DNA from 4 places in the Streptomyces sp. NPDC031340 genome. Region 3 is predicted to be linked to each of the others. Evidence: riboswitches for the same ligand, from Rfam matches in the RefSeq annotation. Region 3 holds a riboswitch; each other region holds the start of a gene.
What was found. Region 3 has a riboswitch for cyclic di-AMP ahead of ACZ5GT_RS08730 (transglycosylase family protein). Riboswitches for the same ligand answer to the same signal wherever they lie in the genome.
Positions count from the first base shown of each region.

Region 1: linked by a shared signal. The riboswitch ahead of ACZ5GT_RS39855 (transglycosylase SLT domain-containing protein) and the one ahead of ACZ5GT_RS08730 (transglycosylase family protein) in region 3 are both predicted to bind cyclic di-AMP.
Region 2: linked by a shared signal. The riboswitch ahead of ACZ5GT_RS18675 (M23 family metallopeptidase) and the one ahead of ACZ5GT_RS08730 (transglycosylase family protein) in region 3 are both predicted to bind cyclic di-AMP.
Region 4: linked by a shared signal. The riboswitch ahead of ACZ5GT_RS05530 (peptidoglycan DD-metalloendopeptidase family protein) and the one ahead of ACZ5GT_RS08730 (transglycosylase family protein) in region 3 are both predicted to bind cyclic di-AMP.

Region 1 is NZ_JBVIIE010000099.1:5,244-8,642, forward strand. It holds gene ACZ5GT_RS39850 (HAD family hydrolase) at 1-626, shown strand, start outside; gene ACZ5GT_RS39855 (transglycosylase SLT domain-containing protein) at 620-1,102, opposite strand; cyclic di-AMP (ydaO/yuaA leader) riboswitch at 1,104-1,277, opposite strand; gene ACZ5GT_RS39860 (polyprenyl synthetase family protein) at 2,009-3,019, shown strand; gene ACZ5GT_RS39865 (LolA family protein) at 3,320-3,399, shown strand, end outside.
Region 2 is NZ_JBVIIE010000021.1:112,955-116,353, reverse strand. It holds gene ACZ5GT_RS18680 (PrsW family intramembrane metalloprotease) at 1-165, shown strand, start outside; gene ACZ5GT_RS18675 (M23 family metallopeptidase) at 253-1,266, opposite strand; cyclic di-AMP (ydaO/yuaA leader) riboswitch at 1,278-1,435, opposite strand; tRNA gene ACZ5GT_RS18670 (tRNA-Met) at 1,713-1,786, opposite strand; gene ACZ5GT_RS18665 (dihydrofolate reductase family protein) at 2,187-3,317, opposite strand; gene ACZ5GT_RS18660 (MarR family winged helix-turn-helix transcriptional regulator) at 3,384-3,399, shown strand, end outside.
Region 3 is NZ_JBVIIE010000009.1:39,286-42,684, reverse strand. It holds gene ACZ5GT_RS08740 (cytochrome P450 family protein) at 1-307, shown strand, start outside; gene ACZ5GT_RS08735 (transglycosylase family protein) at 544-1,608, shown strand; cyclic di-AMP (ydaO/yuaA leader) riboswitch at 1,792-1,961, shown strand; gene ACZ5GT_RS08730 (transglycosylase family protein) at 1,965-2,756, shown strand; gene eno (phosphopyruvate hydratase) at 3,093-3,399, shown strand, end outside.
Region 4 is NZ_JBVIIE010000005.1:198,573-201,971, forward strand. It holds gene ACZ5GT_RS05525 (SGNH/GDSL hydrolase family protein) at 94-879, opposite strand; gene ACZ5GT_RS05530 (peptidoglycan DD-metalloendopeptidase family protein) at 1,134-2,168, opposite strand; cyclic di-AMP (ydaO/yuaA leader) riboswitch at 2,173-2,331, opposite strand; gene ACZ5GT_RS05535 (tyrosine-protein phosphatase) at 2,788-3,399, shown strand, end outside.

The DNA.
Region 1 (3,399 bases), on a different contig from region 3:
GCGCGCAGGGCGCACAGGTCTACGACGCCTCGGCGGACCGCCTGCTGTGGTCCGTCACCCTGGACCGGGAACTGGCCGAGACCGCGCTCGGGAAGATAGAGGCCGAGGTCGGAGAGGTGTACGCGGCCGTCGACCAGGACGGCGTCGACGGACTCACGCTCATCGAGCCCGGCTACCTCATGCCGCACCCCACCCTGCCCGCCGTGCGGGTCGGGCGCCGCGACGATCTGTGGAGCGCGCCGATCAGCAAGGTGCTGCTGCGTCACCCCGACCTCACGGACGACGAGTTGACGGAGACGGCGCGCGCGGTGGTCGGTCCCCTCGCCACGGTCACCATGTCGGGACCCGGCACCGTCGAGCTCCAGCCGTGCGGGGTCACCAAGGCGACCGGCCTCGCGCTGGCCGCCGAGCACCTCGGCCTGGGTGCGCACCAGACGATCGCCTTCGGGGACATGCCCAACGACATCCCCATGTTCGACTGGGCCGCGCACGGCGTCGCCATGGCCAACGCCCACCCCGAACTCCGCGCCGTCGCCGACGAGGTCACCCTGTCGAACGAGGACGACGGCATCGCCGTCGTCCTCGAGCGGCTCTTCTCCGGGGCCGAGTCCGTGTCGGCTCAGTAGGCGCCGTAGACGTTGTCGATCGAACCGTAGCGCTTGGCAGCGTAGTTGCAGGCGGCGGTGATGTTCGCGACCGGGTCGTAGGGGTCGTACGCCGTGCCGGGCACGTGGTAGGCGGCGAACGTCGGGTCGATGACCTGCAGCAGGCCCTTGGAGGGGGTGCCGGCGGCGGCGTTCGAGTCCCAGTTGTTGATCGCGTTCGGGTTGCCCGAGGACTCGCGCATGACGTTGCGGTAGATGCCGTCGTAGGAGCCCGGGATGCCCTTCTGCGCCATCACGTTGAGGGAGGCCCGGATCCAGCCGTCGAGGTTGTTGGGGTAGCCGAGCGAGGCGGCGGTGACGGCGGTCGAGGTGGCCGCTGACGCCTCGGTCGCGCCGACGAGCGGCAGGGCGAGCACGGCGAGACCTGTGCCGGCGACGGCGAGTTTGCGGACGAGACGGGAATTTCTGACGCGGGGGTGCCGGGCGGCTGCAGACATGACGGTTCCTCTCCGGCGCCTGCGAGGTGAGCTGTCGGGTTCGGGCGGGAGATGCCCGGCCGCCTCGCCCTGCGGCGACGCGACTTCACCCCCAGCCGGGCCGGGACGGTGCCCGGTCCGGCGACTTACCTGGTTCCCCCGCTCCTGCCGTGCGTGAGTTCGTCGATGGGTGTTCCCGGGCGGCGGCAGGATTCGGCGTCCGCCCGACAGGCCGGGAACGTATGCGAGAGCACATGTCCGGAACAAGTGGCGGTTTCGTATGCCGGGCTTTTTGACCTTGATGTGGGGGGTATGGGGTGCTTGATCCTTTGCAGCAGCCAAGGGTCAAGTGCGTAGCGCGTAAAGGGATGTGAGGGGGTGACGCGCGGGCGGCGGCACGGGGCGGGGCGTGAGCCAACTCACGGGCATTCACAAGTGCGGCAAAACGGTCAATGAGGCCAACTCGGTTGCAATGGGCTGCCCGTGGGTCGGGGCGGTGTCGCGCCGCCGGGTTGACGCTCGGTGGGCGGCTCGGTGGGCACTTCATGGATGGACGGCGGGCGGTCCATGGATGGCTCGGCGGGTGCGGTCGGGTGCGGTCGGGTGCGGTCGGGGGTCGTCCGGGTGCCGTCCTCCCGTGCCGCCGGGAGCGTCCTGCGTGCCCACGTCAAAGAGGGGGTTCTGTGCAGTCGCTGCCGCCGGCCTCTGGTGCGCGCTCCCCCCGCCGACTGATCGGGTAAGTCTATGAATGTCTGGTCTTATCTGGTGATCGAAAACATACCGGCCGTGATCCCATACCGCCCGTGCTGGACGGGTGGGCGGCATGGGTGATCGAAAGCCGACCGGATACGCTGACTTGAGTGGGGGCAGCGACCTATCGACAAACCGTGTAATCGCCAGCAGACACCAGCAGACAGGAGACCCCTCGTGACCGTCGTCGGGCCATTCGGGCTGAGCGTGCGGGACCAGGCTCTGGAAGCCGATGTCCAGGCCGGAATGGCGGCTGTCGAGGAGGGACTGCTCGAAGCCACCAAGAGCGAGGTCCCCTTCATCACGGAGGCCGCCCAGCACCTGGTGCGGGCGGGCGGAAAGCGGTTCCGTCCGCTTCTCGTGATGCTCGCCGCCCGGTTCGGTGACCCGTACGCGCCGGGGATCGTGCCTTCGGCCGTGGTCGTGGAGCTGACCCACCTCGCGACCCTGTACCACGACGACGTCATGGACGAGGCGGCGGTGCGGCGCGGCGTGGACAGCGCGAACACGCGCTGGGGCAACTCGGTGGCGGTCCTCACCGGCGACTTCCTGTTCGCCCGCGCCTCGCACATCCTGGCCGACCTGGGGCCCGAGGCGGTCCGGGTGCAGGCCGAGGCGTTCGAGCGGCTGGTCACCGGGCAGATCCTGGAGACCGCGGGCCCGCAGGACGGCCGGGACCCGGTCGAGCACTACCTCGACGTCCTGGGCGGCAAGACGGGGTCGCTGGTGGCCGTGTCCTGCCGGTTCGGCGCGATGATGTCGGGCGCCGACGAGACGGTCGTCGACGTGCTCACCCAGTACGGGGAGCGGCTCGGCGTCGCCTTCCAGCTGGCCGACGACGTGCTGGACATCGCCTCCGACTCGCACGAGTCCGGGAAGACCCCGGGCACGGACCTGCGGGAGGGCGTCCCGACGCTGCCGGTGCTGCGGCTGCGGGAGCGGGCGGCCCGGCTGGGGCTCGCCGAGGACATCGCCCTGTGCGAGCTGCTGGACTCCGACCTGACCGACGACGCGCTCCACGCCCGGGCGCTGGCGGAGCTGCGGGCGCACCCCGCGCTGGAGCAGGCGCGGCGCGACACGGTGCGGTACGCGGAGGACGCCCGGGCGGCCCTCGCCCCGCTCCCGGAATGCGACGCGAAGGCGGCGCTGGTGCAGCTGTGCGACGCGGTGGTGCACCGCGCCGGGTGACGCCCCCCGGCCCGGCCGGACCCGAACCCGAACCCGACCCTGCCCCTTGCCGGACCGCTCGCGCAGTGGCGTACGTCACTCCGCCGCGCCGCACCCCTACGGGTAGGCGGACGCGCCGCCCCCTCGTGTCATACCCCAGACGTACACGGAGTTGGCTCCGCGGTCTGACGCTTCCTGACGGGCTGTTTGGTCAGATGGAGACCACGGAAAACACCAATCCTCACCGATTCGGGTGAGAATGGCGGCTCGGGGTGAATCATGAGTGGAGCAGCCGCCGCCGACGACGGAGGTAAGGCACACATGGCACCGTACGGATCCGACGACAGCACGATCGCCGGGGAGTCCGACGACCTGCGCGCGGGACGGCGCAAGGCCGCGCG
Region 2 (3,399 bases), on a different contig from region 3:
CGGGAGCGGGAGTTGCTGGCCGAACTCTGGTGGCGGCGCGAGATCGCGCGGCCCGCGCTGGACCACGCGGCCAGGGTGACGGCTCCCCCCGTGCCGGTCGTCGCACCGCCCTGGCCGGCCTACGGACACCCCGCGAACCCCACGTACAACCCGTACCGCTACTGAGACCTGCCCGGAATTCCCGGACACGCCTGACCGGCAGTCCTGACGTCGGGGGGTTTGCCGCCAGGACCGCCGGGGATCAGGGAGAGATCAGGGGTTGAGTCCCTTGCCGCGCAGCCAGGCCATCGGGTCGATGCCACTGGCCTGCCCGCCCGCGTGGACCTCGAGGTGCAGGTGCGGGCCGGTCACGTTCCCGGTGGCGCCCACGCGCCCGATGACGTCGCCGGTGCTGACCTTCTGGCCCACGCTCACGCTGATCGACGACTGGTGGCAGAACCACAGCTCGGTGCCGTCGTCCAGGGTCAGGATCGTGCGGTAGCCGTACGCCCCCGCCCAGCCCGCCTCGGTGATGGTCCCGCTGTGGATGGCCTTGATGAGCGTGCCGGTCGGGGCGGCGAAGTCGAGGCCGGTGTGGTAGCCGGAGGACCACATGGAGCCGGCCTGACCGAAGGTCGAGGTGATGGTGTACGAGGAGGTCGGCAGCGTGTACTGCTTGGCCAGCTCGGCGAGGCGCGCGGCCTCGGCCTTCTTCTTGGCCTCCGCCTCCGCCTTGTCCTTGGCGGCGGCGGCCTTCGCGGCGGCCGCCTTCTCGGCCTGCGCGGCCGCGTCGGCGACCTGCTTGGCGACGGCGGCCTCGGTGGCCCGCTGCGTCTTGGTCTCGACCTGGACCTGCTGCGACTCGGCCTGCGCCATGATGCGGTCGCGCAGCGCCTCGCCGGCGTCCTTGGTGCTCTCCGCCGAGGTCACGCCGACGCTGCTGAGCGGAGTGGCGGACCCCTGCGGCTCGGGCTCGTCGTCGGAGATCAGCGAACCGACCGAGGGCAGGTCGGGCATGGAGATGGACACCGGCGGCTTGCCGGTGTTGGCGCTGGCCATGCCGCCCGCGCCGACGGCGGCTATGACGCCGACGCCGAGAACCGTGGAGCTGCGGGCGAGTCCCCCGCCGCGCTGCTTGGAGACGCGATGCCGGCCACGGACGGGACGGACGGAATCCTCAGTGGGGTTCCATGCCTCCCACGGGCCCTCGTCGGTGCGGTAGCCGCCGTAGCCGAAGGTGTCACTCGGCTGGAACGGGGCTGTCGGGGCAGGCGGGTTGGACGCCACGTGGGCGTGCTCCTTTCCTTCCTCCTCGCCTACCGGGTTAGCTGACGGGTTCGGAGCAGGAAGGTCTCCTACGCGCGTATATCGACCGTGCTTCCACGGCGGTATTCGCGCGATTCACCCCAGGGTGGTGGTTCCCCGGTTCCCTTGCGGGATTCGGCGCGTGCGCACGGAGCCGCCTCTTGTGACGGCTGGGACGACCGCGCTGCGTTATCGAACGTTAATAGACGCAGGGGCTCGTTTCCAAGCTGTTCCGCTTGATCATTAACGAATCCACGCCGGACGTACGTCCCCATGACCACCTAAAAACGGGCGAGTTGACCCCACCCTTCACCCCGGACGGCCCGTCGACCGCACTGCGCAGGGCGGTCACCCCATCACTCCCGGTGACCGACCGCGCGAAAACACCGACGGCCGGGATCATTTCGATCCCGGCCGTCGGCCTTGAGTAGCGGGGACAGGATTTGAACCTGCGACCTCTGGGTTATGAGCCCAGCGAGCTACCGAGCTGCTCCACCCCGCGTCGTTGTGTCACCAGTGTACGCCATGCGCGGGACCGCAAGCACACGCGTTTCTCCGCGGAGCGCGCCGTCGGCCGCCCACGGCGGGAAGGGGACGGGACGGGGGTGTCCGCCCGCAGCGGTTGGCGCGTCAACCCCAGCACCTCCGAGCCCACCGATTCCGCGCCGTTCCGAGGACGGACACCCCCGTCCCGGCCCCGACTTCCCCCCACCGTCGGCGCAACGCGCACCCCCCGAGACCCGCACAGGCGCCGCAGGCACTGGCGCACCCCCACCGACCGGCGACAAGCCGCCGCAGGCACTGGCGCACCCCCACCGAACCGCGACAAGCCGCCGCAGGCAGTGGCGCACCCCCACCGAACCGCGACAAGCCGCCGCAGGCACCCCGCACCCGGCGCCCCGCTACCCCACCAGATGCCGATTCGGCGCCGCGGCCCGCTCCGCGTACTCCGGCAGCACGACCACGTCGACCCCCTCCCCCGCCAACAGCCCGCTCCCGTCCGCGCTCTCGACGAACGTGTCGGGCTCCCGCCAAGCCGTCACCACCCGCCGCACCCCCGCGTCGAGGATCAGACGCGCGCACGGCTTCGGCCGGGACGCGCGCCGGGCGCACGGCTCGAGGCTGCTGTAGACCGTGGCGCCGGCGAGCCGGGGATCGGCCGGATCGAGCTTCGCCAGAGCCGCCTCCTCGGCGTGCACCACAGGATCGTCGCCCTCACGGGAGTACCCCCGGGCCAGCTCCGTGCCGTCACCGGCCACCACCACCGCCCCCACGCTGAACGCCGTCCGCGACGGCGGACACAGCTCCGCCAGCTCGCACGCGAGAGCCAGCCAGTGGCGGTCGGCGGCCACGGCGACCTCCCCGGCGCCGGGAGCCGTCGGCTCGTACCGCATGAGGACGACGTCCTCGATCCGCCGTGTCTCCAGCAGCCGCAGCCGCCCGCCCTGGTACGCCCCCGGACCGAACAGCCGCGGCGCGGCGGGGTCGCCCACGAACAGCGGCGCCAGCACGAGCTGCAGCTCGTCGGCGAGCCCCTGCTGGAGCAGCTGGGTGTGCACCAGCCCCCCGCCCTCCACCATGAGACGGCGCACCCCCCGGACGTCGTGCAGATGCCGCAGCAGCGGCCGCCAGCCGACCTCGTCGCCCAGCACGACGACGTCGGCGGCGAGACCCAGCGCGCGGGCCCGCTCGGCGCCCTCGCCCGTCGTGTAGAGGACCTTCTCGCCGCCCGTGTGCCAGAACCGCGCCGCCGGATCGAGTTCTCCGGACGCGCTGACCGTGACCTTGAGCGGGTACGCGGACCGCCCCGCGGACACCCGGTCGGCGCGACGCCGCTCCGAGTTGACCAGCAGCCGCGGGTTGTCGGCCCGGATGGTCCCGGCACCGACCAGGATCGCGTCGACGGAAGCACGCACCTCGTCGACCCGGTCGAAGTCCGCCGGGCCGGAGAGCAGGAGCCGCTCGGGGCCGGCGTCGTCGAGGTAGCCGTCCAGGGAGACGGCGGCGGACAGCAGGACGTAGGGATGCGGCATCGAGCGCGCTCACTCTCGGAGGCGGGCGGTCTTGGTTCAAGTTTGAAACAAACTTACACTGATGGCATGACACCCCGCTGGC
Region 3 (3,399 bases):
CATCGCCGCCGGCGACCCCGTGCTGGTCGTGCTCGCCGCGGCGGACCGGGACCCGGAGCGGTTCGCCGAGCCGGACACTCTCGACCTCTCCCGCCGCGACAACCAGCACCTGGGGTACGGCCACGGCATCCACTACTGCCTCGGCGCCCCGCTCGCCCGCCTGGAGGGCCAGACCGCGCTCTCCACGCTGCTGACCCGGCTGCCGGACCTCCGACTCGCGGTGGAACCGGCCGAGTTGAGGTGGCGCGGCGGCCTCATCATGCGCGGACTGCGCACCCTGCCGGTCGAGTTCACCCCACTTGGGTGAGCGTGTCCGGCGTCCTGGGCGAGTGAGTCCGCGGCCTGGGCCGGAGTATCCGCGTCCTGGGCGGGTGTCCCCCGTGCCCGAAAACATGACACGCGCTCAAGTCTGTGATCTTCACGTGATCTGTGCGGCATTAACTTGTGACAAGTGATCGTCTGCCTATACCTTCACCCATCAACGCGGCTGCTTCGAACACCGTTTGCCGCGTGGGTCACCGCTGTCTCGCGAAAGGTCTCCGCATGCTCTCCGGGAACGGTCGTCACCGTCGCCCCCGCCAGGCTCCGGCTCTCCTCGTCGCGGCCGGAGTGACCGGCTCCGCCATCGCCATCCCGCTCCTGGGCGCCTCCGCCGCGAACGCCGCCGACGGTTCGACGTGGGACAAGGTGGCGGAGTGCGAGACCGGCGGCTCCTGGAGCGAGAACAGCGGCAACGGCTTCTCCGGCGGTCTGCGGCTGTCCCAGGAGGACTGGGAGAAGTACGGCGGCCTCGACTACGCGCCGAGCGCCGACCTGGCCAGCCGCAACCAGCAGATAGCCGTCGCCGAGAAGATACTCGCCGACCAGGGCGTCGGCGCCTTCGCCACCTGCGGGCTGACCTCCGGGCTCGACAAGGACAAGGGCGCGGCCGACATCGACACCGGGATCGGTGACGACTCGTCCGACTCCACCGGCGCCACCGACTCCACCGGCCTGTCCAACGGCTCGTCCGGCAGGTCGGGCGGCTCGTCCGGCGGCACGTCCGGCCCGTCCGGCACGTCCTCGCCGTCCGACGCCCCGTCCGACGCGTCCGCGTCCCCCGGCGCGTCGAAGGGCTCCGCCAAGACAACGGACAAGCCTGCCAAGTCCGACAAGTCGGCTTCGCCGTCCGCCTCCCCGTCCGTGTCGCGGACGTCCGACGGTTCACCCGACGAAACGGCTGAAAGCGACGACACGGACAACTTGGAGCAGGCCGTGGGCTCCTGGAGCCTCGTCGACACCGGCTCCCTCGGCACCGGCAGCGGCGCCGGCGGAGACTCCGGCACCGGCCGCCACCGCGGCGGCAGCGCCGACGAGGCGGCCAACAACCGCTCCACGGAGGCATCCTCGGGCCGCCATGCCGCGCGCACGGACGCCGACGACGCCGACGAGACCGACGCCTACACGGTCCGCGCCGGCGACACCCTCGCCTCCGTCGCGGACGCGCTCGACGTCGACGGCGGGTGGCGCGAGCTCTACTCCCTGAACGAGAAGGCGATCGGCGCCGACCCGAGCCACATCGTCCCCGGTCAGACCCTGCGAGTCGGGGCGGAAACGGGCGAAAACTAGCGGGAGTTGACGTCCGCTTTCGCCATGGAATGTCTGGTTTGGTGAAAGTGTGGGATGAGTCTCAGAGGCCCTGATCGTCTTTGAAATCCGGTGGATTCCGTGTCTACGGTCATGACCGCTCGCCAACGCGGGCCCCGGCTGCCGCAACGCCGAATCCTGCCAGCGGCCGTCCGGGAACAGTCGTCGCGTCAAGCGCCGTAGGCAGGAGCGGGGGACCCAAGGTAAGTGCCGGGCCCGGCCCTTGAGGGGCGGGAACGGCTAGGGGTGGAGCCGCGCACCGGGAGGTGGGCGGCCGGGCAACTCAACCGGCCCGAACCCGACAGCTCACCTCGCAGGCGTCGGTGAGGGGATCAACCATGCTGTTTTCCGGCAAGGGCAAGCACCGTCGTCCGACTGTTCTCCAGCGCTCCACCCGCGCCGTCGCCGTCGCCGGTGTCACCGGCGCCGCCGTCGCCGCCCCGCTGCTGGCGGCCGGCAACGCCTCCGCCGCCACCGCCTCCGAGTGGGACGCCGTCGCCCAGTGCGAGTCCGGCGGCAACTGGTCCATCAACACCGGCAACGGCTACTACGGCGGCCTGCAGTTCTCCGCCTCCACCTGGGCCGCGTACGGCGGCACGCAGTACGCCTCCACCGCCGACCAGGCAAGCAAGGCGCAGCAGATCGCCGTCGCCGAGAAGGTCCTCGCCGCCCAGGGCAAGGGCGCCTGGCCGGTCTGCGGCACGGGCCTGTCCGGCGCCTCCTACGACGGCTCCGCCGGGGCGCCGTCGTCCTCCGGCTCCTCCGGCTCCTCTTCCTCCTCGTCGGGCGACTCCTCCTCGTCGGGCGACTCCTCCTCGTCGGGCGACTCCTCTTCGTCGGGCGACTCCTCTTCGTCGGGCGACACCGCCACCCGCTCCACCGAGCAGCAGAGCGCCACCCGCTCCACCGAGCGCCCGGCCGTGACGTCGCAGAAGACCGTCACCACCCCGACCGGCAAGAAGGTCAAGAAGGGCGACGGCGAGTACAAGGTCGTCAAGGGCGACACGCTCTCCGCGATCGCCGCCGAGCACGACGTCAAGGGCGGCTGGAAGAAGGTGTTCCGGCTGAACAAGGACATCGTCGAGCACGCCGACCTCATCTACCCGGGCCAGCAGCTGCACCTGAAGTGACAGCCGTCCGGTAGCCGGATCACAGGCCGCTCACAGCCGCGCCCCCCACGGTGGGGGACGTCGGGACCGCCCCCGGCCCCGCAGACTCCCCGCCCCGGTGCGTGTTCCCCCGTACGCACCGGGGCGGGGTTTTTCTCTGCCCCCGATGCCCGCTGTGCACGCGTTGTTCACCTCGCTTTGTTCCGGGGGTGAACAATAGGTACCGTCTGACCTTGTCCACGGGACGGTCGGTCGGCTGCCGACGGCCCCGGGACGGTTAGGCTCTAGTCGCAAGGCTGCAAGACGGGCCGTCAGGCCCAAGTGCCCCGCACTACCAGCGTCACATCCACGAAGGAGATGCTCGTGCCGTCCATCGACGTCGTCGTAGCCCGGGAAATCCTGGACTCCCGAGGCAATCCCACGGTCGAGGTCGAGGTCGGCCTCGACGACGGCAGCACGGGTCGTGCCGCCGTCCCCTCCGGCGCCTCCACCGGCGCCTTCGAGGCCATCGAGCTCCGTGACGGCGACCCGAACCGTTACCAGGGCAAGGGTGTCGAGAAGGCCGTCCTCGCCGTCATCGAGCAGATCGGCCCGGAGCTGGTCGGCTACGACGCCACCGAGCAGCGCCTGATCGACCAGGCGATGTTCGACCTGGACGCCACCG
Region 4 (3,399 bases), on a different contig from region 3:
CGCCGGCCGGCTGTTCCCGGCCGGCCGCACGGAACACGCCACGGAACATGCCACGGAGCACCGGCTCCGGAGCACCGGCTCCGCAGCGCCGGGTCAGGCGACCGACTCGATCCGCAGCTTGATGTCGTACGGGGACAGCATCCCCTTCGCCTCGACGTGGTCGCCGGACGACTCCCCGCGCAGGCGACGGCCGATCCAGGGCACCAGGTACTCGCGCGCCCACTGCACGTCGTCCCGCCGGATCTCCAGGGTGCCGCGCGGCGGAAGCGGCGGCCAGGGCTGCTCGGGGTCGGCCGGCACCTCCAGGCCGAGGACCTGGCCGGCGCGCAGCGCCACGCGCGTGTGCCCCTCGGGCGAGAGGTGGAGCCGGTCGCCGTCCCAGGCCCGGCGGTCCTGGACGGACTTCAGGGACCACAGGTCCAGCACGGGACAGCCGTAGCGGTCGGCGATGGCTCGTACATGGCCGTTGTAGGTGGCGATCTTGCCGCGCAGGCGCTTGAGCACCGGCACGCCACGGGTGTCGAAGCCCGTCGTCACCAGGACGGTGCCGGCGGCCTCGGTGAGCCGTGCGACCGCCCGCTCGAACCGCTCGGCGACCTCGTCGGGGTCGGTGCCGGGCCGGAGGATGTCGTTGCCGCCCGCGCAGAAGGACACCAGGTCCGGAGCGAGTCCGACGGCCTGCGGGACCTGCTCGGCCACGATCTGGTCGAGCAGCCTGCCGCGCACGGCGAGGTTGGTGTACGTGAAGTCGCCCTCGGGCCGCCGGTCGGCGAGGAGCACCGCGAAGCGGTCCGCCCAGCCGACGAACGCCCCGTCGGGACCCGGGTCGCCGACGCCCTCGGTGAAGCTGTCCCCCACCGCGACGTACGACCCGATCACTGATCTGCTGTCACTCTTCGAATCGTCTGCCACAGCAGGTCATGATTCACCGCTCAATGTGACCTACGCGACCGTAGGGAGGGCTTGACGAACGGTGAGATAAGCCACGCCTAAATTGTTCGCCAAACCCGGAATAAGCCGCACCCGCACCCGCACCCGCACCCGCACCCGCACCCGCGCACGGCGACGGCCGAGGGCCGGACCCGGGGATCGGGGTCCGCCCCTCGGCGGCATGCCGGGCGGTCGGGGAGCCGTCAGCCGACGGCGACGCCCTTGGAGCGGAGGTAGCCGACCGGGTCCACGTCGGAGCCGTAGTTCGGCGTGGTGCGGATCTCGAAGTGCAGGTGCGGGCCGGTCACGTTGCCGGTCGCGCCGGAGAGGCCGATCTGCTGGCCGGTGGTGACGGTCTGGCCGGCCGAGACGGAGAGCTGCGAGAGGTGGGCGTACTGGGCGTAGTAGCCGTCGCTCAGCTGGATGACGACCTGGTTGCCGTAGGCGCCGCCCCAGCCCGCGGAGACGACCGTGCCGGCGCCCACGGCCTTCAGCGAGGTGCCGGTCGGCACGACGAAGTCGACGCCGGTGTGGTAGCCGCTGGACCACATGCTGCCCGCGACGCGGTATCCGGTGCCGACGCCGGCCCCGGAGACCGGGAGGGTGTAACCGCTGGAGGTGCCGGTGGAGGTGCCGGTGGTCTCGGCGACCTGGGCGACCGTCGCCGACTGCGAGGAGGACGGGTCCGCGGACGCCGAGGGAGACGGGTCGGCGGAGGAAGCGGACGGAGAGCCGGCGGCAGGCGCGGGAGCCGGGGAGGACGCCGAAGAAGACGAGGACGAAGACGGCGAAGTGGATGAAAAAGGCGAAGCGGACGACGACTTGGTGGCGCCGGCCGCGGCCTTCTTGCCGATGACGAGCCTCAGGCCGGGGTGGATCAGCGACGGGTCGTCGCCCACGGCCTCGCGGTTGTCCGCGTAGAGCTTCTGCCAGCCGCCGCGGACGCTCTGCTCCTCGGCGATCTTCGAGAGGCAGTCGCCCTTGCGCACCGAATAGGTCCGCACCCGCGCATTGTTCGCGGCCTTGCCCTTGGCCGCCTTCTTCCCCTCGGCCGCCGTCTTCTCGGCGCCGGAAAGGGACTGCACGGTCTTCTGCGAAACCGGCTGCGCGGTGTCGGCGTGGGCGCCGGTGGCCCCCAGCAGGGGGAGGGCGAGCGCGGCGCCGCCGGTTCCGGCGACGGCGATGGAGCGGGTGAACCGCTGGGACTTGGGGCGGCGGTGCTTACCCTTCGCGGGCATGACGAATTCCTCTCCGGCGCCTGCGAGGTGAGCTGTCGGGTGCGGACTGGAGCTGTCCGGCCGCGCCGTGGGCGCGACTTGACCCCAAGCCTGTTCCGGAGACCGGACAGGCGGTTCTACCTGCGGGTCCCCCGCTCCTGCCGTGCACGGGTGAGTGGTGCGGGATTCCGGGCGGCGGCAGGATTAGGCGTCCGTCCGGATTGCCTGGCGAACGTAAGCGACCACGGCGCGAAGGGACAACAAGAGGTTGCGGGAGGCGCACGTTTCCCTTGATCCCCAATGGGAATTCGCGGTCACCCTCCGTCGATTCCGAGCCGTCCGTATCGGCCAAATTCCCTGAAAACCAATGCGCATTACGTGAACATGACGGGCGACTCACGGTGACCGATATGACGATGCTCACGCGCACTCGCGCCAGCTTTCCTTATTCCGGAGCGAGTTGCAACGAAATCCACCCAAAGCACTAATTCGGACAGAAGACTCAGACGTGGGCGATACCACCGTCGGCTCCGCACGGTCAGGCCACACACCCCCTGCTGAGCCGGGGTGTGCGTGTCGTATCGTCAAGGAGGTGCCCGTCGACGAGCAGCGCCGGCGGGGACGGCTGGGAGGAGCCCCCGTGACGCAGCAGATCCCGTCGACCGAGCCCGAGCTGGCAGGAATTCGCAACTTCCGCGACGTGGGGGGCCTGCCGACGGTGGACGGACGACGGGTGCGCCACGGAGTGCTGTTCCGCAGCGGCCACCTCGCGCACGCCACCGCGGAGGACGCCGCCTTCCTCGCCTCGCTGGGGCTGCACACCGTCTTCGACTTCCGCAACGCGGCGGACCAGAAGCTGGAGGGCCCGGACGTCGAGCTGCCGGGCGTGCGGAACGTGAACCTGCCGCTGAGCGACCCGGCGGACGGCGCCGAGTTCTGGAAGATGGTCCGGGACGGAGACCTCGACCAGCTGCGCGAGATACTCGGGGACGGCAAGGCGGCCGGCCGCATGATCGGCTCGTACCGGCTGATCGTCAAGGAGCGCACCGGCGAGCACACGCGCGTGCTGCACGCGCTGGCCGAGGACAGCGTGCCCGCGCTGATGCACTGCGCCGCGGGCAAGGACCGCGCGGGCCTGTCGATCGCCGTGACCCTGCTCGCCGTGGGCGTGGAGCGGGACGCGATCTTCGCCGACTACCTGGAGTCGAACGCCAAGCACCGCCGCTACCGGGTGCGCCGCGGCTCCAGCTCG